Regions from separate parts of the Terrisporobacter glycolicus ATCC 14880 genome, predicted to be linked through region 4. Evidence: riboswitches for the same ligand, from Rfam matches in the RefSeq annotation. Region 4 holds a riboswitch; each other region holds the start of a gene.

Region 1 (7,993 bases), 1.1 Mb from region 4:
TAAATCATTTCCTAATAATTTTCTAGTTGTCTTATTTACATACAATACTTCCTTGCATTTGTTTATTATTATAATGCCGTTTTTTTGATTATCCAATATATTAATTATTGTATTACTATCCATTTAAATTCCCCTTTCAATAATTAAAATATTTAATTTACAAGCGCTCTGTATAATATTAAATTATCATATTTATTTTAATCATTATTTATGATTTACTAAAAAGTTAGTTTTACAACTAATTTTCACCATATTTTACTCTTAATAATAATTTATTTTCATTACAAAAACACATATATTTCGCCAACGACACTTTTTCATAACCGAACAGCATAATTATAGTAAGAAACATTATATTTTTTCTTTTATTGACAAGGGTATTTTTATTAAAAATTTAAATTCTCTCTTTTCTTTATCTACATCTATAATATTCATGCCATTTACCCCAGAAACTATATATTTTATACTTTCCACACCTATGCCATGAATTTTTTTATTGGATTTAGTAGTAATTAATCTATCATTTTTAAAATTTATATTTCCATTAAATGAATTGCTTTGATAGATAATTAAATTATCATCTTTAACATAACTTTTAAAGCTTATCCATTTTTTTTCATTCTCACTTTGATTTATACAAGCTTCAAAAGCATTTTGGCACAAATTATTAAATATATTTATCAGATCCAGTTCTGTTATGCTAAGATTACTTGCAATATAGCAGTCACAATCAAAAATAATATTTTCATTTTCACATTCTTCATATAATCTATTAAATAAAGTGTTAATTACAGGATTATTTGAAAATTTTTTATTATATGTTTTAATACTTTCAATTTTTTTATCAAACTCACATATTATGTCCTTAGCTTTTTCTGTATTTCCTATCTCAATAAGATCCTTAATATTAAATAATATATTTTTGAAATCATGATTATACATTTTTAGCAAGTTAGAATATTCATCAACTTTCTTATTTAGATTATTATTATACTCTAAATTCATCAAAGTGGTTTTATACAAAACTTCTTCCTCCACCCATTTTATTGATTTAATTTTCATACTTAATGAAAAATAAAAACAAAATCCTATTAAAATTCTTTCTAATAGCATAATACATGTAGTTGTTCTAATATTTCCTGAATAGTAGTAGGTATAGTTGGAATTAAGCAATATAATAACTAAACTAACAACTAATAAATTACTCATTAGCAGCTTTCTTCTATTAATTAATAGTTTTTTTGCCATATCTAATGTACTTCTTCTTTTAAAATTAATCATCAGAAGTAACATTAATAATCTAGATATACCAAAGGATAATATATAAGTTTCATAACATTGAACAGTTTGGTACATACTTTTGTTTGATATTACACTTAAAATTCCTACAACAATATCTCTAAATAACATTAAATGAAACATTTGATTTATAATTACGCAATATATGACTCCTATTGAGTCGAAGAAAATTATTTTAAATAAGACCATATATGTTAAAAATATCAAAATATATACAATTGGAATATAAATTTTTTTACAAATTAATCCCATTGATACAATAGACATAATCATTGGAAATGCTTTTGATAAACTTTTGTTTCTTAGTTGCAATAATTCCTTAACATAATTCATGAAAAACTTATTAAAAAAATAAATTAATGAAAAAGTTATTCCTTCTACAAGATTTAATCTCATATGCTTACCTCATTCTTTTAAATAAGTTACAATAATATATTTCCAAACTCTTTTTCCACAATCATATTTTTAAAATCTTTTAAATATTTTCTACCTATTGGCACAGTAACCCCTCCTTGTAACCTACATTCCAAATTATTAAATGATTTTACATACTCAATATTAATTATGTATGACTTATGACAACGAATAAATCCATGTTCTTTAATCTTTTCATATATATTCTTAAAAACAATATTTACTTCTTCCCTTTCTCCATAAATATTATGTAATATAGCTTTTTTATTTAAACTTTCCATATAAAGAATCCTATCTAAATTAACAACCTTATTTTGATTTTTACTAGAAATAATTATATTCTTATTGCAATTTTTATCAACTTGAGCAGCAGCCTTTAAAAATATATCTTCAAACCTGTTATTACTATCATCTTTTAGAATATAGTTTAATGGTTCTACTTCAAATGAATCTAGTGCAAACTCTTTACTTGAAGTTAAAAATATTATTATTCCACTATATCCACGATTTCTTAAAATCTTTGCTGTATCAATTCCATTAATACTTTTCATTATTATATCTATAATTATTATATTGAATCTATTTGGGTCTTCTTCTATATCAAAAATTAAACTTTCACCATTCCTAAAGGTTTCAATCTTAAATGCATAATTATGCTTATATGAAATTTCATTTATCTTATGTGAATAACAATCTAAAACATCTATTTCATCATCACATAAACAAATATTTAACATTTGCAACACTCCTAAATGTAAATTTATTATAATTTAGCAATCCAAAATAAATATTGAATTTCTTATTTATAATATCAAATTTATTTAATTAGTACATGAATTTTTTTATTATTTCAATATTTGACATGGAAAAAGGCTGTATATATACAGCCTTTAAAGTAAGGAAAAGTAGTAATTACTGATCCATATTATCACTTTTTCAATTTTTAATTGGATTTTATCATTCACTATTGTATGTATTAGGTATATTATTCTTTTCCAACAAATATATCAATACTATGATTTTTTTTATATAAATAAAAGTTTTATTTTATTAATTAATTGTAAATTGTAAATTATACTATGTAGAAAATTATTCATCCTTGGTGGTAGAATTTTTAGTTGTGTTTTGGAAGAAAAAATAAGTATAAAAAAACACTTATTTTTTCTTGCTGAGCCGCTGCAATTACTCCAAGTTTCAATCCTTGTTTTAATGGAATTCATTCTTATAGTAGTACGACCTCAAGTAATTGAAATAACTAGCTTTCAATTATCCAAGTCTTGCAATATGACTTTTTATAATAATTTTATAATAACAAAACTTAAATACTAATTTCTTTTTTAAAAATCACTCTATTGTTAATTATATACTTCTTAAAGTATAAATCAACAATAATTCACATAATAAAATTTCTTATTTTTAATTTTATAAGCATATTTTTAACTTTCTCTTCTATCTTTAAAGTAAAGCAAAAGAAAGCATGTACTTTCCAATAAGAAAATACACGCTTTCAATTATATCTGCTTACTTTTCATCAAACATCTTACATAGCCTTTTTCTTATCTTCCAATCTACCTTCATTGGATTTATTATAAGACTTTTGCGATATAAATCTTATGGCAAGTCCCATACTTATAAGAATTACTGGTCCACCATAGGTTTTTACTATTAGTAAAATAGCTTCTGTTCCACTAGATCCAACGACATAGTCAAGACCTGCTCCCAAGAACCCTGTACAAGATAGTACTAAAGCTATTCCTGACATAGTGTAGGCAAGTACATCTGATTTAAAGAATTTAAAATCAATGTTTTTATTATTTTTTCTAAATGACATATATGCACACATAAGGATTATATATGGTATAACAACTGTTAAAGCTGATAAGTCTGTTAACAATTTAAAGAATGCATCTATAGACTTTAGTCCAAATAGTGGTATGGCTATTAATACTATTAATATTGCACATTGGGTCCATAGTGCGTTTACTAATGTTCCATCTTCTCTTTTCTTAACTAAGAATTCTGGGAATGTTCCCTTTGGAACTTCTCCAAACATAGCTCTTATTGGAGACTCCATCCATATTATATAAGCTGCTATTGATGTTACTAAGAATATCGCCGCATATATTTGAACTACTATTTTTCCATTTATTCCAAAGTTGTTTGCTACTATACTATAAACCACATACCCTGCATCTTTTATACCAGCACTTTCCAAAACTTCTGGTGATGCTATTAATTGTACAGCCACAGAACCAAGTATATATGATAATGCTATAAGTATAGTTGCTATAACCATTGCTTTTGGAAATGTCTTTTTAGGATTTTCTGTTTGTTTTATATATGTCCCTGCAACTTCTGAACCTGATACTGCAAATAGCAACCAAGAAAAAGTTGAGAAATAACTTACATTAAATTTTGGAACAACTGTTTCCACACTAAACTCAGTTGCAGAAGGTGTTCCGTTAAAATATCCAACTACAGTCATTACTATAAATATTATTGTTGCTGCTAGAGTAAATTTCCCTCCAAAATCAGCCAGCTTAGAGAATTTACTTACACCTATTGTTGCTATATATGTCATAGCTATACATATAAATATTGATAGTATTGGCAACAAATAAGCATTGGAATCAGTAAATACGTTTCTTCCAAGTAAAGCCCATGATGCTGCTACAGGTATTCTGGAAAAGACCATTTGTAGATAGAAAAGTATACCTATAAAATAAGACCATGTACTTATGAATGCCCATTTTTCACCTATTGCTTGTTCTACCCAAGTATAAATTCCACCGTCTTTGTCTTTGTTAAAAGATGCCATTTCAGCTATAACTCCACACAGTGGTAAAAAGTATAGTACTGATACTATCACCCATGAAGGTATAGCAGTTGCCCCTAAATATACTGCGTTACTTGCGATGTTAGTAAAATTAAAAGTAGGAACAAATATAAGCATTACTAATGCCCATAATTTTATTTTTTTATTTTCTCCCATGATGTCTCTCCTCTACAATAGATATTTCCCATATAAAAAATTTGCTTGGCTCGAATGACGTGTTAGTGAATTATGTTGCTACCACTTTGTCAACAACCTTACTCGCGTCAATAAGTTGGTTATTGTAATTTATCTATAAATCAGAAAAACATAACTTACAATAAAAAAAGCCTTGAGCTTAACACTCAAGGCTACGTAAATACAAAAATACACTAAAATGGATACAGTATATTTAAGTATATATTATCCCTTAAATGATAGCTCACCACAAAATAATTTGTGACAGTGATACAGATATTCTCTGCATCCCCAGCTGTACAACTTTTTAGCTTCAATTATACAACTTCGGCGATACTTCCTTTCCTAGTAAATTTTTATGCTTTTACTAATTACTAGTACTATTAATTACCGCTCCTCTATCTTTTTTATACTTAGTTTAAATTTATGTATTAATTATACGCCATTTAATGAATTTTGTAAATGTTTTTCACTAAATTTAATTAAATTTCAAAGCAATTTTTTAAATTAACCATGAAAACTAAAGTACCAATATTTGTTATTATCTATAATACCTTTCATTGAACTTCTCACATCTATCAATGGTAATTGTGGCAAGACTTTGGTACATAAAAAGTTTATCCTTTCTAAGCCCCTTTTCTTTTGCCATTTTTTCCTCAACCCATTGAACTTGCTCTTTTTTCAACTTATTAAATAAACTTTTATCCAAATTTGTTTTTAAATCTTTATATAAATTATTTAACATTTCATCACTTAACTCATAAACTGCTTTTGCACTTTCAACGTCCTTCATATCATAAGATCTTAGAGTCTTTATTAATGCTGCTTGATATCTAAATATACCATCTCTTTTAACTGCTAAATCTTTAGCTTCTTTAGCTTTATTTTTATAATCATTTTTAATATTTTTAGCTGTTTTGCTTTCCTCTTTAGCCTTATCTTTTACTGTCTTTTTCTTTTCTTTTTTTGCTTCTTTTTCTTCTTTTTCTTCTTGGTCAGGATTATTCTTTAAGTTTACACACTTTTTCTTTAAATCCGTTGCAGCCTTTTTTATTATGTCACTTTCACTATTTATTGTTTCTATTGATGCACAAAGCTGTATTGCCACATCGTAGTGTTTCTTTTCCTTAGAATCAATTGCTTCTATTAAATTATTTGTTTGCTTATAAAGTGCATTTGCTTCTTCTTCATTATTATTTTCCTCTTTTGCTAAACCAAATAAGTTCTTTGCTTTATCGTATTCTTCATTTGTGGCTGCTCTTTTCCCATCTTCTAAATATTTATCATAAGATGATGTATCCTCTTTTTTGCTACATCCTACAACAAATAAACATAATATAGTTAATAGCATTATTACTTTTTTCATTTACTCAATCCCTTCTTGCTTTACAAATATTTCTATTTTATATATTAATTATATTAAATATTTTGTTGAATATCTATATATTTTATAGAATTAATATATAGTTAGTCATAATAAAATCTTTAAGTGCAAATAAAAAAGCCTAAGAGAAAATTAAATCCCTCAGACTTTTTTATTATTGTATAGTATTTAAATGTTTATAAGGCGTCATCAATTCTGTCATATCCCTTATCATCCTTATGGTTTGGTATAATGCTTCCTATAATACCTCCAATGATTGCTGGAATAATCCAGTTAAATCCTAAAGTACTAAGTGGTAATTTATTTATAAATGCAATTTCGAAGCCCATGTTATTTGCAACTGTAAGAATACTTACAAGTAGTGCCACATATGTTGCTCCTTTAAATGCATTGTCATTTTTAATTTTGTGACCAAATAAAGTCATTATTACTAAAACTATTGTTGCAGGGTAAATAACTGATAATATTGGTGCAGAAAATTGTATTATAGTACTTACACCAAAGTTAGATACTACTGCGCTAAATATACATACAACAATAACTATAGTTTCATATTTTAAAGCACCTTTAGTTATTTTAGTAAAGTATTGTGCTGTTGCTGATACAAGTCCTATAGCTGTCGTCAAACATGCTAGTCCAACTATTATTGCTAAGACTACTTTTCCTGGTTTTCCTAATAATTGCTCTGTTATGCCAACTATTAGTGAAGTTTGGTTTATATCTTTTGGGCTAACTCCAGCAAATTGATGAGCCACAGTTGAACCTAAATATGTTAAACCTCCATATACTATAACTAAGGCTACTGCAGCTACAAGTCCAGCTTGTAAAGTTAATTTTATCTTTTGTGATTCTTCTGTATATCCCTTTTGAGTAAGAGAAATAATTACAACTGCAGATAGTGCTATTGCTCCTAATGGGTCCATTGTTTGGTATCCTTGAGATATACCTTCAGAGAATATATTGCTTATTACTGGTGCTTCATTTAAATCACCAAGTGGTGATACTACACCCATTATTATTAAAAATATTAATGCTATTAACAAAGCTGGCGTTAAGTATTGTCCTATAATGTCTACTACTTTAGATGGTTTTATTGTAAGAACAAGTGTTAAACCAAAGAATAAAACTGAGAATAAAATTGGGCTGAATCCACCAAAAATTGGTTGTATTCCCATTTCAAATGTTGTTGCACCTGTTCTAGGTATTGCTAAAAGTGGTCCTAGGCAAATCATTATTGCTGTTGCCAGAATAAATGATAACCTTTTCCCAGTTCTTCCTAGTACAGTGTTTATATCTCCTTGGCACTTGGCTGCTGCCATTATTGCAAGTAATGCTAAGCCAACGTCTGCAATAATAAAACCTGTAAAACCAGTCATCCATCCACTACCACTTACTACACCAAGGTATGGTGGAAAGATTAGATTTCCTGCTCCAAAAAACATTGCGAATAGTGCAAATCCAACTACAATGATGTCCTTCTGCTGCCTTTTCATGTTAAAGCCCCCTTAAAAAATTCATTTATGTTTATTTATCAATTAAAAAAAATTATACATTTCTAAGTTCTTAACGTCTATAATTTCTCAATTATTTAACATATATTTATCATTTGGAGTGATTTTTAACATTAATTTAACCATTATTTTAAAAAACATAATAACATTTCCTACCAATGAAGGGTGCATTTATTTTAAAAGCGCCCCTCAAAATCTTAATATTACTAATTTCTACATACCAACGACTATTTTTGTAGAAATTTCATCTAAATTTTTGTTTACAACGTTGTGTAAGTACATTTCTCCACCAAGTTTTTCATTAAGTTCTATCATTTCTTTGCATCTTTCGTGCACATCATGTAAACTACATACTTCTCCACTGCTCATTACAAT
Region 2 (7,993 bases), 1.8 Mb from region 4:
GTCTAACATATTGTTCATGTTGTAATATCCAGCTTCTTTATTTACTAAGAATTTTGCAGCAGTAATAGCTCCTTTTGCAAAAATATCCTTAGATTGAGCTGTATGTTTTATTTCTACAACTTCATCATGACCAGCGAATATAGTAGTGTGTTCACCTACTATGGTTCCACCTCTTATGGCATGAATACCAACTTCAGTAGGCTTTCTCTTTTCAGAGCGACCATATCTTCCATATATGCATTCACTTTCTGGCAAAACATCTTTAATTCCATTAGCTATCATAACAGCTGTGCCACTAGGTGAATCTAGTTTTTTATTATGGTGTTTTTCTATTATTTCTATGTCAAACCCATTAAGAGCTTTGGCAGCTTCTTTAACTAATTTAACTAGGACATTTACACCTAGAGACATATTAGAAGAGTGGAAAATAGGAATAATAGCCGAAGCTTTTTCTATTTCACCTAATTCTTCATCATTAAACCCTGTAGTTGCTATTACTAAAGGAATTTTTGTTTTTGTAGCATAATCCAAAACATCATATATAGTAGAGTGATGAGAAAAATCGATGATGATATCAGCACTTTCTTCTACTTCACTAATTTTATGGTAAGTTTTGAATGGAACATCTAATTCATCTCTAGATACACCACAAACAAGTTGTAGCTCACTATCTTCATTAACACATTTAGTTAAAACTTTACCCATACTACCGCTATAACCATTTATAATTACTCTTAACATGTTGCCTCCTGTATTTTTAGTCCAAAATTAACTAATTCTCTTTTTAAAACTTCTAAATTTTGTTCCTCCATTTCAGCTAGAGGAAGTCTTAAATCTCCCACATTAAATCCTAATAAATTGACAGCAGTTTTTACTGGTATAGGATTTACTTCTATAAACAAAGCATCTATTAAAGGTTTCATACCTAATTGTAATCTTCTAGAGCCTTCTACATCGCCATCCATAAACTTAGATACTAAATCATGAGTTTCCTGTGGACAAATATTAGCTAGAACTGATATAACTCCAGATCCTCCTAGAGAAAGTAGAGGAAGTATTGAGTCATCATTACCAGAATACACAGCAAAGCCTTCTGGAACTAATCTGCAAACTTCAGCTACTTGAGCTAAATCTCCACAAGCTTCTTTAAGAGCTACAATATTATCCACATTTCTAGCTAAATCAGCAACAAGAGCAGGTGGTATATTAACCTTTGTACGTGAAGGAACATTGTATAAAATTATAGGAAGTTTAACACTATTTGCAATAGATACAAAGTGTTTTCTAAGTCCTGATTTATTAGCTTTATTATAGTAAGGAGTTATAATTAAAAGAGCATCTGCACCTAATTTTTCAGCTTCTTGACTCATATAGATGGAGTGAGCAGTGTCGTTTCCACCTGTTCCAGCTATTACAGGAACCCTTTTATCAACAGCATCAACAATAGTTTTGATTGCTAATAAATGTTCTTCGTCATTCATAGTGCTGGCTTCCCCAGTAGTGCCACAAGCAACTATAGCATCAGTGCCATTTTCAATTTGAAAATCCACTAATTCTTTTATCTTTTTAACATTAACCTTTCCATTTTCATCAAATGGAGTAACTAAAGCAACTGCAGAACCTTTAAAAATCATAAACAAACCTCTCCTTTTTACCTTAAATTTAATCTCTATTAATTAATATTTATTAAAGCTCATTTTTATACTAAATCATATTTTAATAATAATTCAGCTATTTGGACTGCGTTAGTAGCAGCACCTTTTCTTATGTTGTCAGCAACAACCCACATATTAACACCATTATCCACACTGAAGTCTCTTCTAATTCTTCCAACATAAACTTCATCATGACCTTCAGCATCAACTGCTAGAGGATACTCATTGTTTGCTGGATTATCAACAACAACAACACCTTCAGTGTTTTTTAGAGCAGTAAATACATCTTCCAACTCAAATGGCTTATTAAACTCTAAGTTTATAGACTCACTGTGAGCACCTTTCACTGGAACCCTTACAGTAGTAGCAGTAACTTTAATATTATAGTCTTCTAAGATTTTCATAGTTTCATTTACCATTTTCATTTCTTCTTTTGTATATCCGTTTTCTTCGAAAACATCTATATGAGGAAGACAGTTAAATGCTATTGGATGAGGATAGAAAGTGTTTGGTTTTCCTTGAATTCCATCTTCCAAATCTTGAACTCCTTTAACACCAGAACCAGATACGGCTTGGTAAGTTGAGTAAACAACTCTTTTTAAACTGTATTTATCATGTAATGGTTTAAGAGGAACCATAGCTTGTATAGTAGAGCAGTTTGGGTTTGCAATTATTCCCTTGTGATTTTTTACTGCTTCTGGGTTAACCTCTGGAACAACTAATGGAACATTAGGATCCATTCTCCATTGACTTGAGTTATCAACAACAATTACTCCTTTAGAAGCTGCGATTGGTGCGTATTTTTGACTTATTCCACCACCAGCAGAGAATAGAGCTATTTGTATATCCTTATCAAAAGAGTTTTCATTTAATTCTTCTACAACCACATCTTTCCCAACAAATTTAACAGTTTTTCCTGCAGATTTTGCAGAAGAGAACATATAGATATTATCTATTGGAAAATTTCTTTCTTCTAAAACCTTTATAAAAGTTCTTCCCACCATACCAGTGGCACCAACTAAAGCAACATTAATTTTTTTCATTTTTAATCACCCCGTAATATATTTTAGATTTAACATTAAATAACATAGAGAAAATTTAAGGGAGAGCTTTATATTTTATATATATAAAAAAACGTACAAAGGTATACTTTGTACGTTTAAAACGACATGTCAAAGTAAACCTTGTAGCTCACCACTTAAAAATAAGTGACAGTGTTATACATATTATGTATAACCCCAAAAATAATCTTTGCAAAGATTACCTTTTCGGCAATGATTCCTTTCTTTGAATATCAACGTCTGCCGACTACTTTCAAATACTTTTAACCACTGCACCTCTACCCTAGGTTAAGATAGTTTTTTAAATTATTAATAATAGTAGTACAAAAAAATGAAAAAATCAATAAAAATGTAAAAAATTACCTAAAACAACATCTAGATTTTTTGTCGGATTTTAGGTAAAATATTTTATGTGTTATTTAATATTTATAAAAATTAATATTTATAAATATATTTATAAAATTAAATAATTCTTAAATTATTATTATTGGAAAAATATAATGTTAATTAGGAATATGTTTTCTTATTACAAGCAAAAGAATATATAAAATCCCCGAGGAGGAATAAAATGGAATCACTAAAAGAACTTTACAAAGTAGGTAATGGACCTTCAAGCTCACATACAATGGGACCACAAAGAGCTGCTGAACAATTTAAGAACAAATACCCAGAAGCTGCTAGCTTTAAAGCTCACTTATACGGAAGTTTAGCTGCAACAGGAGAAGGGCATTTAACTGATTATATAATCAAGAAAACGCTTGAGCCAAAGGAAGTTGAAATACTTTGGAGAGAAGATATAGTTAAACCATATCATCCAAACGGTATGATGTTAGAAGCTATAGATGCAGATGGAAACGTAATGGGAGATTGGACTATCTACTCTGTTGGTGGAGGTACAATAGCTGAAGAAGGAATGAGAAATGCAGGTGGAAACGACACTTACCCTCATTCAACAATGGAAGAAATAATAACTTGGTGTAACCAAAACAACAAAAACTTCGTAGACTACGTAAAGACTTACGACGATGCTGATATAATGGATTACTTAGTAACTATTAAAGATGCTATGAAAAAATCAGTAGAAGATGGTTTAAAAGCTACAGAAGTTATACCAGGTAAATTAAATCTAGAAAGAAAAGCTGGATACTTCTATAAGCAATATCTTGCTAATAAGCAATTAAATACATTAGTTTATGCTTATGCTTTAGCTGCTTCAGAGCAAAATGCATCAGGATATGTTATAGTAACTGCTCCAACATGTGGTTCTGCAGGTGTTTTACCAGGAATATTCTTCGCAATGAAAGACTATGAAGGATACACTGATGAGCAATTAGTTGAAGCTTTAGCTGTAGCAGGTATAGTTGGTGTTCTTGTTAAGAGAAATGGATCTGTTTCAGGTGCTGAAGTTGGATGTCAAGGTGAAGTAGGAGTTGCTTGTGCAATGGCTGCTGCAGCAATAGCTTTCTTAAAAGGTGGATCATTAAGACAAATAGAATATGCTGCTGAAATCGGTTTAGAGCATCACTTAGGAATGACTTGTGACCCAGCTTACGGATACGTTCAAATACCATGTATAGAAAGAAATGCAATGGGTGCTCAAAGAGCGTTAGATGCTGCTAACTATTCATTATTAACTGATGGAGAGCATCAAGTTACTTTCGATCAAATAGTTAAAATAATGGACGAAACTGGTAGAGATATGATGGATAAATACAGAGAAACTTCAAAAGGTGGAATAGCTAAATTATTCTTCACTTGCTAGTTTTTAAATTTTAAATATATAAAAGAAACAGGAAAATTCCTGTTTCTTTTTTTATTTTAATTATTAAAAAAATCTATATTGTTACTTTGCATATAAATATTATCAATTAGACATAAATCGTGATTATCATTTATAATAAGAAAGCAATGTTAAAATATATACAAAAATATTAAATCATAGGGAATTACGACAGGAGGAAAATATGAAAAGAAAAGTAATTAGTTTATTTTTAGTTACAGCCCTATTGTGTACAGCGCTTACAGGGTGTAGTTCAAAAGGATCAGAAACTAGTGAGGGAAAAGCAAAGGATACGATAGTATATTCTATGAATACAGCACCACAGGGGATATTTAACCCACTTGTTTCAGATATAGCAATGGATCACTATGTTGAATCAGTTGTTTATGCATCTTTAATGACAGTTAATGATAAAGGTGAATTAGAAAAGTATTTAGCAGATAAGTACGAGGTTTCTGATGACCAGAAAACGATTACATACAAAATAAAAGATAATGTTAAATGGCATGATGGCAAAGATGTAACAGCTGAAGATGTGGCATTTACTTTTACAAGTATGGCATCAGGTGATTATACAGGTGGATATTATGGAGATGTTCAAAATATAAAAGGTGCGAAAGATTATCACGATGGAAAAGCTGATAAAATTAAAGGATTAAAAGTTGTTGATAAAAATACTATAGAAATAGAATTTGATAAAGTATATGCACCAGCAGTAACTAACTTAGGTACAGTACAAATATTACCAAAACATATATGGTCAGAAGTTCCTGTGGGTGAATGGACAAAGAAAACTGATCTTTTAAATAAACCAATTGGATGTGGACCATATAAATTAACTGAATATAAAAGTGGTTCTTATGTAAAATTTGAAGCTGCTTCAGGTTTCTTTGGTGGAGAAGTTAAAACTCCAAACTTAGTATTTAAAGTTATAAATGCTGATACAACTCAAGCAGAATTTAAAAATGGATCAATTGATATAGCAAATGTTGAAGCATTATCAAAAGCTGATGTAGATTCATTAGTTAAAGAAGCATATAAAGAAGCAGCATTCGATAACTATCAATTTACATATATGGGATTCAATTTAAGAGAAAAAAAATTACAAGATGTAAATTTACGTAAAGCTTTTATGTATGCAATTAACCGTCAAGGATTAGTAGATAATGTTGTAGAAGGTCGTGGACAAGTTGTTAATGCTCCATTATTACCTTCAAGTTGGGCTTATCCAGAGGAATCATCATTAGAGTCATATAAGTATGATGTAGAAAAAGCAAAATCTTTATTAAAAGAGGCTGGATGGGAAGATAAAGATGGTGATGGAATAGTTGAAAATAAAGATGGACAAAAACTAGAATTAAATCTTGTTTGTCAAACTGGACATCCAGTTAGAGAAAAAACAGCAGTAGTAATACAAGAAAACTTAAAAGAAATAGGAGTTAAAATAAATATAGACTCTATGGAATTCTCTGCTGTTATGGATAAAGTAGTTGCTAATCATGATTTTGATTTATACATGATGGGTAATACATTATCTTTAGATCCAGATCCAAGACCAATGTGGCATTCAGATGCTATATCAAATAAAAAAGGTGTAGTTGGATATAATATAGTTGCTTATGAAAATAAAAAAACGGATAAGCTAATAGAAGAAGGTAATGCTACGCTAGATCAAGCAAAACGTAAAGAAGCTTATGCAAAATTTGCTAAAATATTAAACGAAGATGTACCAGAAGCATATTTATTCTGTCAAGATATAGAACGTGTATATAACAATAAATTAGACGGATATAAACCATCTACATTTAATGAATTCTACAATGTTCATAATTGGGTAATCAAATAAGTAAAATCAGAAAGGGTTGTTTCTCGTAAACAGCCCTTTTTTTTATGAAGGAGAGCAAGAAAGTATATGGGAAAATTCTTAGCAAAAAGATTAGGTGTTGCATTAATTGTATTGTTCGGTGTGTCTGTTACAGTATTTGCACTTATTCATATGCAACCAGGTAATCCATATTTAAATATGATTGATCCTAATGTTGCACCTGAAGTAGTAGAACAAAAATTAAGAGCTTTAGGGTATTATGATCCAATTCCAGTGCAATATTTGAAATGGATAGGAAGAGCAATAGTTGGTGATTTTGGTTATTCAACACAATACAATGCACCAGCTTTTTCGATAATAATAGAAGCTTTAAAAAATACATTATTAATATCAATAGTTTCATTTATATTAAGTTCAATACTTGCAATAGTGATTGGTGTTATTACAGCGGCAAAATCTAAAACATGTATAGATTATATAGTTACTTTCATTTCATTTGTAGGAATATCTATACCAACATTTTTCTTTGGACTGCTAATAGTAAAGTGGTTGGGATATGATTTGGCTATCTTACCATCATCAGGAATGGAAACATTAACAGCATCATATACAGGTTTAGAGCATGTACTTGATGTTATTAAGCACATGATTATGCCTATTATAGTATTGTCACTTACTCAAACTGCAACATTGTTAAGATATACAAGATCTTCGATGATTGATTCATTAAATCAAGATTATATGAGAACAGCACAAGCTAAAGGACTTACTAGAAATAAAGCTGTATGGACACATGGACTTAGAAACTCTATGATTTCAATAATAACAGTTTTATGTATGCAGCTACCAGCCCTAGTTTCAGGTGCCTTAATTACAGAAACTGTATTTGTATGGCCAGGTATAGGCACATTAAATTACAATGCAATTATGAATAGAGACTATATGTTGATAATGGGAATAACAATGCTTATAGCAGTTGTAATTGTAGTGGCGAATATAATAGCAGATATTTTATATGTAATAGTAGACCCAAGAATTAGATTGAGTCAATAGGAGGGATATAAATGGTTGTAAATACTTTAAAAAAAGAAGAAAATTCAAAGCAAGAAAAATATGTATCATTAACAGAAATATCCTTTCGTAAGTTTAAGAAAAACAAATTGGCAGTAGTGGGTGTATTTATAATTGCAGCACTAGTTTTACTTTCAATATGTGCACCATTGCTTACGGATTATACAATCAGCCAAACTGATTTATTTAATATAAAAATGGCACCAAGTAGTGAACATATATTAGGAACAGATGATTTGGGAAGAGATGTGTTTACAAGGTTACTTTATGGAGGAAGAGTTTCCATAATAGTAGGTATTGCATCAATGACAGTGCAGTTAGTTATAGGTGTAATAATGGGAGCAATAGCAGGTTATTTTGGTGGAATAGCTGAAAAAATAATTATGAGAATAATAGATGTAATAATGTGTTTCCCATTCTTTGTTATAGCAGTATCTGTTGCTGCAGTAGTAGGACCAGGGGTTAAAAATCTTATTATAATAATTGGTTTTCTGATGTGGCCTAATATAGCAAGGATAGTAAGAGCAGAGATTTTAGCTTTAAAAGAAAATGATTATATCATGGCAGCTAAAGCTATGGGACTATCATCATTTGAAATCAT
Region 3 (7,993 bases), 690 kb from region 4:
CAGTTTCCCCAAGTTTACTTGCAGTCATAAACGCTACTTTATCATAATTTTTAATAATATATTGGGCTATAAGTTTTTGCCCCTTACTCATTTTAGGATAACGAGATTGTATAATTGAAATTAATTGTTTACTATCATTTATATTATTTGTAAATTCCATAATATGCTCCTCTTTCTTTTGTGAAAAATATGAAGTATTTGTAAATTATTCATACTTATAACTTAATTATACCACTGTTTATATTAAGTTATAAAATATTATTTCATTTTTTCATTGTTCAATATATTTTTTATAAGGCAGCAAAATTATATATTTCTTAACCTTTTTTTTCTACTAGAATAAGTTGCGGTGGATTATTTATTTGATTTGTAAACTCCATACGCAATACATTGTATTGTTTTTGATCTAAATTGTCTAAGTATTCACATATGTAATTTTTTTCATCAAGGCCACCTTCATGTCCTATATATGCAGCTATACTTATTACGCCATTTGCTTTTAATAATTCTAAACTTTTTTTGATGGCTTCTAAAGTAGTCTCTGGTTTCGTAATAACCATGTGTTTCGCCCTTGGTAAGTACCCTAAGTTAAATACTACACAACTTACGTCTTCTTTAACATATTTATCTAAGTTTTCGTGTCCATCTAGAATTAGTTCAACTCTATCCTCCATATTATCTCTTATAACTTTTTTTCTTGTAGAAGTTAGAGCTTCTTCTTGAACATCAAATGCATATACTTTCCCCGTTTCTCCGACTAAATTTCCTAAGTATACTGTGTCATACCCATTTCCCATTGTAGCATCAATTACTACATGGCCTTTTTCAATAATTTTCTCTAAAAATATTTTGTTTACTTCAGTTATTTTATTTATATATTTTGCTCTTAACATAATCTACCTCTATATATTTTTAAGATAATTTATTTCTTCTTCTGTTAAATATCTGTATTCACCTATTTTACAGTCTTTTAAAGTTATTTTACCCATAGCTACCCTTTTAAGTCTAAGTACTGGGTGATTTATAGCTTTACACATTTTTCTTACTTGTCTATTTTTACCTTCATGTATTTTTATTTCTAACTTAGATATATCTTTATTTTTATCATAATATACAACTTTAATTTTAGCTGATGCGGTTTTATAATCTTCTATATATAGACCAGATTTAAAATTTCTAATTTCTTCTTCACTTAACTGACCTTTCACCATAGCAATATATGTCTTGTCAATTTCGTGTTTAGGGTGAGTTAATTTATACGTTAAATCACCGTCATTAGTAAGCAATAAAAGGCCACTTGTTTCATAATCTAATCTCCCCACAGGAAATACTCTTTCTTTTATATCACTTAATAAGTCTATTACACTTTGCCTTTCAAATTGGTCTTTAACTGTTGTTATGTATCCTTCTGGTTTGTTTAATAATATATATACTAAATTTGAGTCAAGAGATATTTTTACTCCATCAACTTCCACAGTGTCTATTTGCTCATCAACTTGAAAAGATAATTCTTCTATTAACTTTCCATTTACTTTTACTTTTTTATTTAAAATAAGTTCTTCAGCTTTTCTTCTAGATGCTACTCCACAAGAAGCTATATATTTGTTTATTCTCATATTTACTCCTTTAATTATTTTTTTGTCCATAGTAAATACTAATATATGTGACAAATTTTCACAAGATATTTTTATCTATTATTTATATTTCCTATAAAATAAAAAAATAAACTGCATACGGCAGTTTATTTATAATTAGCTTTATCTACTTATTTATTATCACTTGTATCTTTTAATTGTGGGTCTGTGTTTGTTTGTGAATTATCTTTTTTATCTTCAGTTTCTTCTTTTATAGGATCTTTTCTTAATTCCTCTTTATTACTTTCCTCAGTTTCTTGTTTTTTCTTTTCTTCTTCTTTTTTCTTATTATTGTAAATCATTTCTGATTCTAATTTATTAATGTCTTTTTCAGAAGCTTTTTTTGCATTTTCTTTTCTTTCTAAAGCTTCTTTTTCAGCAGTTTTTTGTAATTTTTCAAGTTCTGCTTTTTTATTTATTGATTCTCTCTTAATTTGTTTAGAACCTGCATTTATATTTACAATTGAATCCAGTTCTTTTATTGCTTTCTCATAATCATGTTTTTTCTCGTAATTCTCTGCATTTTGCATCCTTCTTGCTTGCATATACATTGCTCTAGCTGACTCATTTTCTGAATCTTCATTTAAGGCTTGAGATAATAAAGTTAAGGCCTCACCATATTTATGATTTTCAAGTTTTTCTTGTCCTTTTATTAAAGAACTTTTTCCAGTTATTTTACTACATCCACCTGTCAAAACAGTTATTAAAACTAATATTAATAATAATTTCTTTTTCATGAAAATCCTCCCTGTTGTATAATATAGTTTATCATAAACACTAATTTTGCACATCATAAAATCTCATATAATTATATTTATACATTAATAAGTATTTATACAATTTTATTTTTAATATAAAAAAGTTCCTTACTTTTTTAGTAGTAAAGAACTTTTTTATTCTATAACTCTAAAGACAATAAATCTTCATAACTTTGTCTTTTACATATTAATTTATCGTTACCTTTATTTACAAATACAACTGGATTTTTAGGTATTTTATTATAGTTTGATGCCATAGAGTATCCGTAAGCTCCTGTAGACGTTGTTATTAATACATCTTCACTTTCGATATTTAATATACTAGTATTTGATATTAAAATATCTCCACTTTCACAACATTTTCCAGCAATAGTTACCTTATGTTCAGATTTTTCATTATTCATTTTATTTACAATAGCACATTCATACCCTGCTTGGTATAAAGAAGGTCTTATATTATCAGTCATCCCACCATCTACACTTACATAAGTTCTTACATCCTTAATATTTTTAATTGATCCAATAGAATATAAAGTACTTCCAGCATTTGCAACTAAAGATCTACCTGGTTCTAATATAAGAGTAGGCATCTTCATATTTAATTCTTTGCATTTTTCATTGCATTTATTTATAATTTTCTCGCAAAATTCTTTAATACTTCTAGGCTTATCTTCCTTAGTATAGTAAACACCTATACCACCACCAAAGTCTATCTCTTTTATTTCTATATCATATTCATATTTTAATTTTTTTACCAAGTTAAACATAACATCAACTTCTTCTTCATAAGGTTCTACCTCAAATATTTGCGAACCAATATGAGCATGAATACCAATTAATTTTACATTTTTATATTCTTTTAATCTTTCTACTGCCATATAAAAATCACCATTTGTCAATGCAAAACCAAATTTAGAGTCTATTTGACCTGTTCTAATATATTTGTGAGTATGCGCATCGATACCAGGAGTTACTCTATAAAATATGTCTTGTATCATATTTTTTTCTTTACAAAGCTTTTCTAATATATCTAATTCATAGAAATTATCTACTACAAACACTCCTACACCTAACTCAACACCCATTCTAATCTCATCTATTGTTTTGTTATTTCCATGAAATAATATTTTCTCCATAGGAAAATTAGATTTATAAGCTGTAAATAATTCTCCGCCAGAAACAACATCTAAATATAATCCTTCTTCATCTATTAGATTGCACATATATTTAGGTAAAAAAGCTTTCCCTGCATATGCAATTTTATTATTATTTTCTTTAACCTTAAAATATTTATTATATTCTTTGCAATTATTTCTAATTAATTCCTCATCAAATACATAAAGAGGTGTCTCGTATTTTTTTGCTAAATCTAGTGCACTTACCCCACCTATGTATAAATTACTATCTTTTATTTCCATTGTGCCATGAAGTTTCATATTATCCTCCTATTTTATAAATTAAATTCTTTTGCTATTTCTCTTATTGCCACTTCTTTCGAAGAAGAGTTTATTGCACATGTAATTCTTATTTCAGATGTCGTAATTAATTTTACAGCTATGTTATTATCACTAAATATTTTAAACACCTTCGAAGCAACACCACTAGTATTTTTCATGCCAAGACCTACTAAAGAAAACTTTGTTATTTGTTCATCTATAACAATACTATCCCTTGGTACAAAGCAACCAACTATTTGTTCACATTCCATTAAATCATCCTTTGGTATAGTGAATGACACATTTACTTTCCCATTAAATGGCGCTGTCTGACTTATCATATCAATACTAACTCCATCTACAGCTATTTTTTCAAATAATTTAGATACATCTTCCATATTTATATCTACTATTGTTATGGCTGCATCTTCATCACAAGTTGCAAGACCTGTAATAACTTTATCCTCTAATTTCATTTCTTTATTCCCCCTTATGTATGTTCCTTTAATATCACTACAAGATAATCCTACATATAACTCCACATTATATTTTTGTGCCAACTCCACACTTCTCGAATGCATTACTTGGGCCCCTAAACTTGCCAATTCCAACATTTCTTCATATTCGATTTCTTTTATTTTTTTAGCTTCACTAAATTTTCTTGGATCTGTAAAATAGATACCATCAACATCAGTATATATTTCACAAATTCCTTCTAATTTTACAGCCAAAGCCACAGCTGAAGTATCTGAGCCTCCCCTTCCTAAAGTAGTTATATCTCCTTCATCATTTAAACCTTGAAATCCTGTTACTATTACAATCTTCCCACCATCTAAACTTTCATTTATTTTACTAACATCGATATCATCTATTAATGATTTTCCATGAAGTCCACTAGTTTTAATATTTAATTGATAAGCATTATAACTCACTGCTTCACATCCTAAAGAGTTTAAACTCATTGATAATAAAGATGCAGATATCATTTCACCAGTAGACATTAACACATCCAGTTCCCTTTTGTCTGGAGATTTAGTTATGTCTTTTGCTAAACTTATAAAATCGTCAGTTGTATCTCCCATAGCTGAAACTACAACAACAATCTTAGCATTTTTCTTTTTTCTTTCTATTAATTTACTTGCAATAAGCTTAATTTTTTCAGTACTAGATACAGAACTTCCACCATACTTTTGAACAACTACTTTGCTCACTATTACCACCCCTTAAATTATGAAATTGCATAAAAAAAAATAAAACGCCCAAAGGTATACTTTGGACGTTAAAATTAGCCATAGTAAACCTTGTAGCTCAACACTTAGAAAAAATTCGCTTCGCTCATGTCGCCAACGACCTTAAAAACAGATCTGTTGCTACATTGCTCTTACGAATAAAAGTGACAGCCTTATACATGTTTTGCATAAGTCCAGATAGCTTATATGCCTATAAGCTACCTTCGGCTGTAATTCCTTTCCTAACATATAATTGCTTGCCAGCTATATGTTAGTACTATTAAGTACAGCGCCTCTACCTTAGGTTCTTATCTTTTTTTATTAATAATATATTAATAGCATAACATACTTTAAGATGCAATAAAAATCATAAAACTATTTATTTATTTTACAAATAATTAAATAATCTATTCAAAGATGTATCTAAGAAATATATATGTTCATTAATATTACACTTATTATGCTTTTGTTCTCTAGAAGATATAACAATAACCTTTGGTACCATAAAAAATGGTATGGTCGAGTTATCAATATCATTAGAAATATTGCTATACTTTGAACATCTAAAGCTTTCATCCAGTTCAATGTCTATTAATACTTGTAGTCTTTCTCCATAGGGATTTATATATTCTATAAATATATCATAAGTTTCATCTCCTACTTTTGCATTTCTATAAAATCTAACAGTTTCATATCCTGCACTATTTAATCTAATTGCAATTTCAGAACCTAGTAACATTTTTGTTAAACTCTTTCCCTTTTCAATATTACTTCCATTTAGATAATAAACTCCTGAATTATCTTTAAAATTTGTATAGTTAACATTACATGGAAACTTTCTCAAAGTATAATCATTACACATTTTTCTCAATGTCCTCTTTAGGGGTTTTTTGCCATTTCTTTTTTTACTATTAAATACTTTTCCCACTTGATTTTCTGTGACGCATCTTACTCTACTTACTAAATACAAAATATCTTTTTCTAATCCCACCATAGTCAATCTCCTTGAAGCTGTTTTTACCAAGTTGTACTATATTATATTAAAATCACTTAATAAAATTTACAAATAAAAAAAGGAAGATTAAAATTTTCTTCCTTTTTTTGTTAATATATTCTATTTTATATTACTCAGTTTTTTCTTTATTATCAATTTTTTCACTATTTTCTTCTTTATTTGCAGTTTTTTCTGTTTTTCCAATATTAATATTATCAAACTCTGCAATGCTTATTATATTTGAATCTGTTTTATCATAAGATATACTTACCTTATCTCCTACCATTGTTAAAGGTAGCTCTGAAGATATTTTTGATGTCCCTGTAAATATTAATTCTTTATTATTTTTTAATGTAATATAATATGTTGTGTTTCCACTTTTTACATCTTGGTTTATTCTAGATACAGTTCCTTCTACTTTTTGTAAGTTTTCACTTGTGTTAAAATCAATATCGTTCCCTTTAGATTCTAATGCTTCTTTATAATTTTTATAGGCATCTTCTTTTGTATCTCCCATTCCTATTATGCTATAATCTTCAACAGATACAAATGCTACCATTTTTACAAGATCAGCCTTATCTTTTAAGCCTAGCACATATGTTGGCTTTCCAAGAATATTATACATAACTGGGAAAGTTGCTTTATAATTTTTTTCTTGTACTTTTCCTTCTGCAGTTGTCATAGCTGCAGTTTCTGTTGCTCCAGTTTGCATATACAATTTTGATTCCTTTGTTCTAGAATCAACTAACATAAATCCTACTGTTGATTCATCTGCTCCTGCCGAAGTAATTCCTGTATACCAATATGATTTTCCATCTTTTCCATATACTAAGGAAGTTCCCTCTGATGGTAGTAATACACCTTCTTCAGATATTACTGAATTTAAAAATCCGTTTACATATAGTCCCCAATTATTTATTTGGTCCACTATAAAGCTTTCTGGTTGTATTCTATCTACCCACTTCGGTGTATCTTTAATTGAGTATATTTTAACATCTCCACTTTGAGCATCCACAATAGCTGTTCCTACTGCATTTGATCCTCCATATCCAACAGCATGTTCATATAAAGTTACAACCCAATAAGGCTTTCCATTGTCATCAATTTCAAAATTAAAATCAGTCATACCATATTTCATACCACCATTTAGATAAACATGTCTATGTAAATCTTGTAAGAAATATGCTTCTTCTTGATATACTATTTTAAGTTGTTTCCCATCAAGGTTTTGAACTAATCTCACGTCTTGCGGATCACTTGCTGATACCATAATATAACCATTAGTACCCTCTAAATTAGTTATCCATTTTATAATATCTCTATGCACGAGAGGTGCAATCCAATATAATTCCCCTTTAACACTTTGTATTGAGTAGTCACCAACTTTAGATATACTTCCTATTGCTGGTATTTCCCCAAGTTTTTTTTCTCCTAATTTTATTGCCATATCTTTGTCTACAATTCTAATTTTATCCACACTTACTGGACTCACATCTTCTGTAAAAACACTTTCCTCTACTTTTCCAAGTAAGTCTTTATAAGAACTAGCTCTAAATATAGGAGATGTTACAAAGAATGGAATAATAATAATTACAACTAACAAAACACCTGCTATTAAAAAGTTATTTTTTGCACTTTTAGATGTTCTTTCTCCTCTATCAAGCATCATGTCAAGAACACCAGCTAAAACAAAGAATAAAATTAGCATTGTAAATCCTGATGTGAAATCAAACCTCAGTACTGGTAGTTTTACAAATGCATAAATAGCTACTATTAATAAAGCTATCCCATAAGTTTTAAATATTTTTTTCATTTTTTCTCCTTTCCATTATACCTCTTATTACTATTATAACCTTTTTTTTACATGTTTAGATTAATAAATAATATATAATAGAAAATAAAAAATTACCATAGTAATATATGGTAATTTTTAACAAGTCAT
Region 4 (7,993 bases):
GTAGACTGATACTTCGGTTATTCTCACCGTTAATGTAATAGAAAATCTTCCTTAATGTTCGAATTAAGGAAGATTTTTTTGATAAACATATTAATAAGAATATTTAAAGAGTTCAATTCTATACAATAATAAAGGATAAAAACAAGAAATATAGAATTTTATAGGAATATATAAAGAATATTAAAATAAATTTGGGGAGAATGAAGACGATGGATAATAATAATTTGAGACAATTAATGAGTAAGGTTAACAAATCATTTTATGTATATGATGAAGAAGAAATTTTAAAATCGATTAATATCTTAAAAGATAAATTTAAAGGATTTGAAATTTTATACTCAGTTAAAACTAATCCCAATAAAAATATATTGAATTTAATGAGTAAAAATAATATAGGCTCTGATGCTGCATCTGCAAAGGAAGTACAAATATCAAATTTGTCAAATATTGCTAAAAATAATATAATTTATTCTGCACCTGGAAAAAGAAGAAAAGATATTGAAGAATCTATTGATAAATGCATAATAACAGCTGATAGTTATAATGAATTAAGTTTACTAAATGAAATTGGAAAAGAGAGAAATACTAACTTAGAAGTTGGGTTAAGGATTAATGCTAATTATAATATATTTGGAGGAGAATCTATAAGCAGCAAATATGGAGTAGATGAAGAGACATTGTTAGAAAATAAAAACTTTATAAATAGCTTAAGTAATATTAAGGTTGTTGGAATTCATGTACATCTTCAGTCACAAATTTTAGATTATGAAATAATTTACAATTATTATGAATATGTATTAAAGCTTGCATTGTTTTGTAAAGATAGAATGAAATTTAATCTTAAGTTTATTAATTTTGGTGGAGGACTAGGAATATCATATGGAGATTCTTATAAAAATTTAGATATTGATAAACTTAGTAGAATGTCAAATGAGTTAATTAAAAAATATAAAGAAAAGTTAAATACTAGATTTATTATAGAAAGTGGAAGATTTTTAGTTTGTAAAAGTGGAACTTACGTTACACCTATAATTGATATTAAAGAATCAAGAGGTACAAAATACCTAATCGTACAAAATGGATATAATGGTTTTTTTAAACCTACAATTAGCGAACTTATTGTGTCTTATACTAATAAAAAAGATAACCTAAAAATGATGGAACCACTTTTTACTTCTTATGATTCTTATACAATAAGTTTAATAAAGAGGAAAGATAAAGAAGAAAATAATAAAGAAATAGTTACTATAGGAGGAAATTTATGTACGGCTATTGATATTTTAGCAAAAGATATACTTATTACTAAGGCTGAAATTAATGATTTGATTTTAATAAATAATGCTGGAAGCTATGCGTATTCTCTTACACCATTCTTATTTAGTAGTCAAGAAAAGCCTGTAGAAATCTATTATAGTAGTAAGGATGATTATGTAATAGATTAATTACATAAATTTACATGATATGATTTATTATAATTATTTGCAACTATTCTAGACAATTTTCTCGAAAAAGTGTATTATTTTATTTATATATGTAATAGACTTGGAGGTAAATTGATGATTGAAGAAATACAAAATATGAATTTTAAAAATATGACCATGGAAACTATGGCTACAAAAATATTAGATTGGGCACTAAGTAGTGGAATAAAGTTAATAATAGGTACAATTTTAATAATAATAGGATTTAAAATAATAAATAGATTATCAAAAAGATTTGTAACTTTTGCAGAAAAAAGAAATGTAGATATGACATTAGTAAAGTTTACAAGATCATTTATAAGTATATCTTTAAAAGGCTTATTAGTGCTTGTAATTGCAGGTGCATACTGGGAACTAAAGTTATCAGGACTAGCAGCTATAGTTGCTTCGGCTGGGGTTGCTATAGGTCTTGCACTTCAAGGTAGTTTATCAAACTTTGCTGGAGGATTTATAATTTTACTTCTTAGACCATTTAAAGTTGGAGATTATATTCAAGCGGCTCAATTTGAAGGAGCAGTTGAACAAATTGGCGTATTTTATACTACTTTAACTACAGTAGATAATAAAGTTGTATTAATACCAAATGGAACTTTATCAAATGGAAGTTTAATAAATTATTCTACAAAAGAAACTAGAAGAGTTGATTTAACATTTTCAGCAGGATATGAATGTGATATTTTAAAAGTTAGAAGTGTTTTAAAAGAAATAGTAGCTAAAAATAAACTAATTCTTGATTATCCAGAGCCATTTGTTGGATTATTTGAACAAGGACCTAGTTCTTTAAAATTTGCTGTAAGAGTTTGGGTAAAAACACCTGATTACTGGACTGTATACTATGATTTATTAGAACAAGTTAAAATTAGATTTGATGAGGAAAAGATTTCAATACCATATCCTCAAATGGATTTACATGTAAAACAAATATTAAAATAAAAAAGATTGCTTTTTAGCAATCTTTTTTGTATGAATTTAAAAAGAATAAATAACAAAATAGTAAGAAAAAATTAAGAAAATAGTGTATAAAGGTGCAAATTGTTAAGAAAAAATGAAAATTTATTCACAATAGATTTAAAAAAATTTATTATGGTATAATTATTTATAATGATTTTAAAATGATAAAAAGGAGATATTTATGGAATATATTCAAAACATATATAATATAGTAAATGATTATTGGTTATTGTCTATTGTTGTTGGATTAACAAGTGTATTTATAGAAAGTTTTCTGCCTATACTGCCGCTAGTTGCAATTGTTACTGCTAACGCGGCCTTATTTGGTATGTATCAAGGGTTAATAATATCGTGGATAGGTTCTACAGCTGGAACTATATGTCTATTTTTAATAGTTAAGAAAATTAGCAATAAAAAATTTGTTAAATTATTAAAAAATGAAAAAGTAGAAAAAGCAATTGATTGGGTAGAAGAAAAAGGGTTTATGCTATTATTTTTTGCTTATGCTTGTCCATTTTTACCAGCTTGTGTGGTTACAATATCTCAAGGATTAGCCAAAAGACACACTACAGACTTTGTATCTGCAGTAGTAGCAGGAAAATTAGTTATGTTTTTTATAGTTAGTTATATAGGAAAAGACATAATTGGTTTTATAACAAATCCTTTGAAAGTATTAACTTTAATTTTAATAACATTTTTTGCTTGGAAAATAGGAAATAAACTAAATAAGGATTTAGATAATTTTGAAAAGAAAAGAATGCATGAAGAATAGGCAAAGGTCTATTCTTCATTTTAATTTTAAATTTACTTTGCACCCATTATTCCATCAACTAATATATCTATATTGCAATTTAAAAAATAATCATTTATATCAATATTATTTAAGATAGCTTTAATACTATTTTCATTATGATTTATATTTTTTAATATATCTTCTATATAAGAAACATCCTTTTTACCAAAGAAATCTCCGAAGAATTTTATCTCATTAATTAGTCCTTTTTTAACATTTAAACTAAATTCTATATTACCACCAGGGTACTTAATTTCATTATTAAGAGCATACTTAGGTGAATGACCAAAATTCCATTTCCAAGTATTATATTTTTCTTCTGCTAATTTGTTAATTTCATTTATATCTTGTGCACTTAATTCGTAGAGACGATTATTTTCATCCTGGCTATTTATAAAGTTCATTAAGTAATTTTTAAACTCTAAAACAGTCATATTTTTGTCTAAATGATTACTAATATTTGTAACACGGGATTTAACAGATTTTACACTCTTTCCTTTAAACTTAGATGGTTTTACTTTTAACGCACTAGATAAATCATTTATTTCAGATGAGAATAATAGTGTACCATGATGCATTACCTTATTTTTATAATTATACTGGGCATTGCCTGAAAACTTTTGATTATCAATGAGTAAATCATTTCTTCCTGAAAATTCAGCATGTATATTTAAAGTTTCTAAAGCATCTATTATTGGCATAGTAAATCGCTTAAAATCACTAAAGGTATTATCATTACATGAAATAAATGTAAAGTTTATATTACCTAAATCATGAAAAACAGCACCACCACCAGATTGTCGTCTTACGATTTTTATTTTATTTTCTTTTACATACTCATAATTAATTTCAGATAATGTATTCTGATTTTTGCCTACAATTATAGCGCTTTCATTTCTCCAGAGCATAAATATATCTTCAGTAGTATTTTTTAAAAAATATTCTTCCATAGCCAAGTTAAAGTAAGCATTTGTACTAGTATTATTGATTAACAGCATAGTCTATTCCTCCATAAATTTTGTAATCAGATATTTTACTAATATTCAACAAAATATGAGAATTTCCTTTAATAAATATTAATAATTAAAGAATTTGTCGCAATTTTCATAATCATAGAGAATGAAAATTGAAGGAATTGTTAAAAAAAAAAAGAAGATAGTAATAATCAGTATATAGGGGGGAATAAGATGAAAAAGATAATTTATATTATTATTTTTATAACTTTTTGTAGTTTATTAGGATGTGAAAATGCTGATACTAAAAAGGCTATAGATACTTTTAGTGAGGAAAAACTTAAAATATATTCAGCAAAAGATTCACAAAAAGTAAAAGAAATATTAAAATCTTATGGAGAATCCAAGAATTTAACAGCTGAAAAAGCAAAAAAAAATAATATTGTAGTTATAGAAGATGAACAAATAGTAGCAAATAAGAAAATATGGAATAATTTTTATAATAATAGTAAAAAGAAAAAAGAAGATAGTGTGTTAATAGTTCAATATACTGAACAAGAGGACCCAATACTGACTTACTTATCCTGCAAAGACAATAAATTCTTTATGATTGAAGATGACTCTAGAGATCAGTATAGAGATGATAAAGAGGAAGATTATTTTGAATACAGTTTTAAATATTTAAAATTATTTCAAGAAAATAAGAAAACTTATGTATACTTATTAGATGATAATAAAATAACTTTAGATGAGCTTAATTACTCTTTACTAAGTTCAAATATATCAGATTGGATACCTTATGGCTTTGTATTTTATTATATGAATTCATAGATGATTACAGTAAAAAAATATAATTTTGACAATTTGAACAAAATGTATTGTATTTGTAAAGCATATATTATATACTGTAAAAAACAAGTGAATATATAGGTAGAGGTGCAATATTTATAAGTATTAATAATGAGGTAGCACGATGATTTATTAAAAAAGGAAATATTGCCGAAGCGTATAACTGAGGCTTTAAGGTTATATAGCTGGGTGTATATAAAATATGTATACAACTGTCACTAATTTTAGTGTTGAGCTATCATTGAGAAGAACTAAGAATATTTTTAGTATGTAATTTTAACCTTGATGAAGCCATCAAGGTTTTTTTATTACAAAGAAATTAATATTTTTTATTAAAAAATATTAATTTTCAACTACTTAATGGAATAATGGATTTATGTTATAAACCATTATTAACATGAGCAAAGCAAATTTTATTAAAAATGACAAAACCCTGAAATATTCACAACTATCACATAGGGGGAAATAAAATGAAAAAAAGAAATGTAAGATTATTATTAATGACAACTATACTGATTTTAATATCAAGCGTAACGAGTTTTGCAGCTGAACAAGATATGGCTGTAATAAATGCACAAAAGTATGGACTATTAACACTATTACCACCACTTGTAGCTATTATTTTGGCTTTTATAACTAAGAATGTTATAGTATCTTTGGTTATTGGAGTTATGTCAGGTGGATTTTTATTAAACTTAAATAGTATAAATATTTTCTCTGCGCTATTTAATGCATTTTTAGATTTAGTAGATAGAGCTGTTGGAGCATTAGCCGATCCATGGAACGCAGGAATTATACTTCAAGTTCTAGCAATAGGTGGAGTAATCAACTTAGTTGCTAAAATGGGCGGAGCAAAAGCAATAGCTGAATCACTAGCTAAAAAAGCAAAAAGCGCAAGAAGTGCTCAGCTTATAACATGGGTAGCAGGACTTTTAGTATTCTTTGACGACTATGCAAATTCATTAATAATAGGTCCGATGATGAGACCAGTTACAGATAAAATGAATATTTCAAGAGAAAGACTTGCCTTTGTAATAGATGCTACAGCAGCGCCAGTTGCAGGAATAGCAATAATTTCAACTTGGATAGGTTTAGAAGTTGGACTAATTGGCGATGGATTTAATGCTATAGGAGTAAATACAAATGCATTTAGTGTATTTTTAAGTACATTACCATATAGATTTTACAATATATTAATACTTGGATTTATAGTTATAACGGCAGTGCTATTAAAAGAGTTTGGACCAATGAGAGAAGCAGAGTTAAGAGCTAGAAGAGGAAATACAAATTTAGTTTCTAATAAAGATATAGATGAAAAAATAAGTAATGAACATAGTGATTTAGAACCACTTCAAGGAGTTAAATTAAATATATGGAATGCTATAGTACCAATAGGTATACTAATAGTTGGATCATTATTTGCATTTTACTACAGTGGTTATACAACAATAATGAGTGGAAATGATGTAAGTTTAATCCAAATATTTAATAACTCACCACTATCATTTGTAGCAATAAGAGAAGCATTTTCTAATGCTGATGCATCTGTAGCGCTATTCCAATCTGCTTCATTTGCAGGTGTAGTTGCTATAGCAATGGGTGTATGTAAGAAAATATTTACTGTATCACAAGGATTAGATATATGGGTAGATGGAATGAAAACTTTAGTTATAACTTGTGTAATACTAATATGTGCATGGTCACTTTCGTCAGTAATAAAAGAACTTGGAACAGCTAGATACTTAATACAATTATTATCAGGTTCTGTACCAGCTTTTTTATTACCAAGTATAATATTTGTACTAGGTGGAATAATTTCATTTGCGACAGGAACATCTTATGGAACTATGGGTATACTTATGCCACTGACTATTCCGCTAGCTCATTCTATAAGTCCAGATATGTCTTATATAATAGTTTGTATAAGTGCAGTGCTTACAGGTTCTATATTCGGAGACCACTGCTCCCCAATATCAGATACAACTATACTTTCATCAATGGGAGCTGGATGTAATCATATAGACCATGTTAGAACACAAATGCCATATGCTTTATTCGTTGGAAGCATAGCCATATTATTTGGGTATATACCAGCAGGAATGGGACTTCCAATTTATTTAATAATCCCTTTAGCATTTATAGCAATGTTTATAGGAATACAAATACTTGGAAAAAGTGTAGATATAGATGAAAAGGAAGAAAATTTAATAGCTTAATTTATTATAAAATATAAAAAATCCCTTTAGATTGTTAGATACAATAATTTGAAGGGATTTTTAGTATTTAATTAATAAATTCTCATGTTCTTGTCATAGGAGTAGGTGGAGTTGGTAGTTTTTGTGTAGAGGCCTTAATAAGGGCTGGCATAGGAAATATAACTATAGTAGATTATGCAAAGGTTGAAGAAAGTGATTTTAATAGACAATTACCTGGATTAAATTCTAATTTAAACAAAGATAAGGTTCAAGTAGTAAAAGATAGATTAATAGATATAAATAAAGACTTAAATATAAATGCAGTAAACTGTGTTTTTAATGAGGAAAGTAGTAACAAAATATTTAGTCAAAATTATGATTATGTTGTAGATGCTATAGATATGGTTTCATCAAAACTTCAATTAATTCAACTATGTTTAAATAAAAGCATACCAATAATAAGTTCCATGGGTATGGGGAATAAGTTAGATCCCACAAAGATAGAAATTAATGATATTTCAAATACTCATACTTGTCCATTGGCTAAAGTTATGAGAAAAGAACTTAGAGATAGAGGAATAGAGCATTTAAAAGTAGTATTTTCCACAGAGCAACCTATAGAAGTTAAGGAAAAGATATCAAATGGCCATAGAATACTACCAGGAAGTATGCCTTTTATGTCTTCCTGTGGAGGATTGATAATATCATCTCAGGTTATAAAGGACTTACTTGATATAAAATAGTTTGAATTTTAAAACTAAAATAGTAATA

Evidence for each region. Region 4 has a riboswitch for lysine ahead of TEGL_RS13000 (Na+/H+ antiporter NhaC family protein). Riboswitches for the same ligand answer to the same signal wherever they lie in the genome.
Region 1: linked by a shared signal. The riboswitch ahead of TEGL_RS07265 (amino acid permease) and the one ahead of TEGL_RS13000 (Na+/H+ antiporter NhaC family protein) in region 4 are both predicted to bind lysine.
Region 2: linked by a shared signal. The riboswitch ahead of TEGL_RS01920 (aspartate-semialdehyde dehydrogenase) and the one ahead of TEGL_RS13000 (Na+/H+ antiporter NhaC family protein) in region 4 are both predicted to bind lysine.
Region 3: linked by a shared signal. The riboswitch ahead of TEGL_RS09580 (aspartate kinase) and the one ahead of TEGL_RS13000 (Na+/H+ antiporter NhaC family protein) in region 4 are both predicted to bind lysine.

Annotation. Positions count from the first base shown of each region.
Region 1 is NZ_CP117523.1:1,480,685-1,488,677, reverse strand. It holds gene TEGL_RS07280 (diguanylate cyclase) at 1-123, opposite strand, end outside; gene TEGL_RS07275 (GHKL domain-containing protein) at 352-1,695, opposite strand; gene TEGL_RS07270 (LytR/AlgR family response regulator transcription factor) at 1,722-2,450, opposite strand; gene TEGL_RS07265 (amino acid permease) at 3,254-4,705, opposite strand; lysine riboswitch at 4,956-5,132, opposite strand; gene TEGL_RS07260 (lysozyme inhibitor LprI family protein) at 5,265-6,089, opposite strand; gene brnQ (branched-chain amino acid transport system II carrier protein) at 6,284-7,600, opposite strand; gene TEGL_RS07250 (hypothetical protein) at 7,832-7,993, opposite strand, start outside.
Region 2 is NZ_CP117523.1:347,982-355,974, forward strand. It holds gene dapB (4-hydroxy-tetrahydrodipicolinate reductase) at 1-741, opposite strand, end outside; gene dapA (4-hydroxy-tetrahydrodipicolinate synthase) at 735-1,634, opposite strand; gene TEGL_RS01920 (aspartate-semialdehyde dehydrogenase) at 1,700-2,698, opposite strand; lysine riboswitch at 2,835-3,005, opposite strand; gene TEGL_RS01925 (L-serine ammonia-lyase, iron-sulfur-dependent, subunit alpha) at 3,285-4,478, shown strand; gene TEGL_RS01930 (peptide-binding protein) at 4,681-6,342, shown strand; gene TEGL_RS01935 (ABC transporter permease) at 6,409-7,374, shown strand; gene opp4C (oligopeptide ABC transporter permease) at 7,386-7,993, shown strand, end outside.
Region 3 is NZ_CP117523.1:1,921,931-1,929,923, reverse strand. It holds gene TEGL_RS09605 (MurR/RpiR family transcriptional regulator) at 1-160, opposite strand, end outside; gene TEGL_RS09600 (tRNA (mnm(5)s(2)U34)-methyltransferase) at 318-893, opposite strand; gene TEGL_RS09595 (pseudouridine synthase) at 903-1,616, opposite strand; gene TEGL_RS09590 (tetratricopeptide repeat protein) at 1,766-2,371, opposite strand; gene lysA (diaminopimelate decarboxylase) at 2,533-3,828, opposite strand; gene TEGL_RS09580 (aspartate kinase) at 3,843-5,039, opposite strand; lysine riboswitch at 5,161-5,363, opposite strand; gene TEGL_RS09575 (hypothetical protein) at 5,446-6,051, opposite strand; gene TEGL_RS09570 (hypothetical protein) at 6,182-7,864, opposite strand; gene TEGL_RS09565 (hypothetical protein) at 7,982-7,993, opposite strand, start outside.
Region 4 is NZ_CP117523.1:2,614,536-2,622,528, reverse strand. It holds gene cls (cardiolipin synthase) at 1-38, shown strand, start outside; gene TEGL_RS13025 (diaminopimelate decarboxylase family protein) at 210-1,442, shown strand; gene TEGL_RS13020 (mechanosensitive ion channel family protein) at 1,557-2,414, shown strand; gene TEGL_RS13015 (TVP38/TMEM64 family protein) at 2,614-3,204, shown strand; gene TEGL_RS13010 (lipoate--protein ligase) at 3,237-4,223, opposite strand; gene TEGL_RS13005 (DUF4362 domain-containing protein) at 4,413-5,009, shown strand; lysine riboswitch at 5,102-5,273, shown strand; gene TEGL_RS13000 (Na+/H+ antiporter NhaC family protein) at 5,498-7,243, shown strand; gene TEGL_RS12995 (tRNA threonylcarbamoyladenosine dehydratase) at 7,318-7,965, shown strand.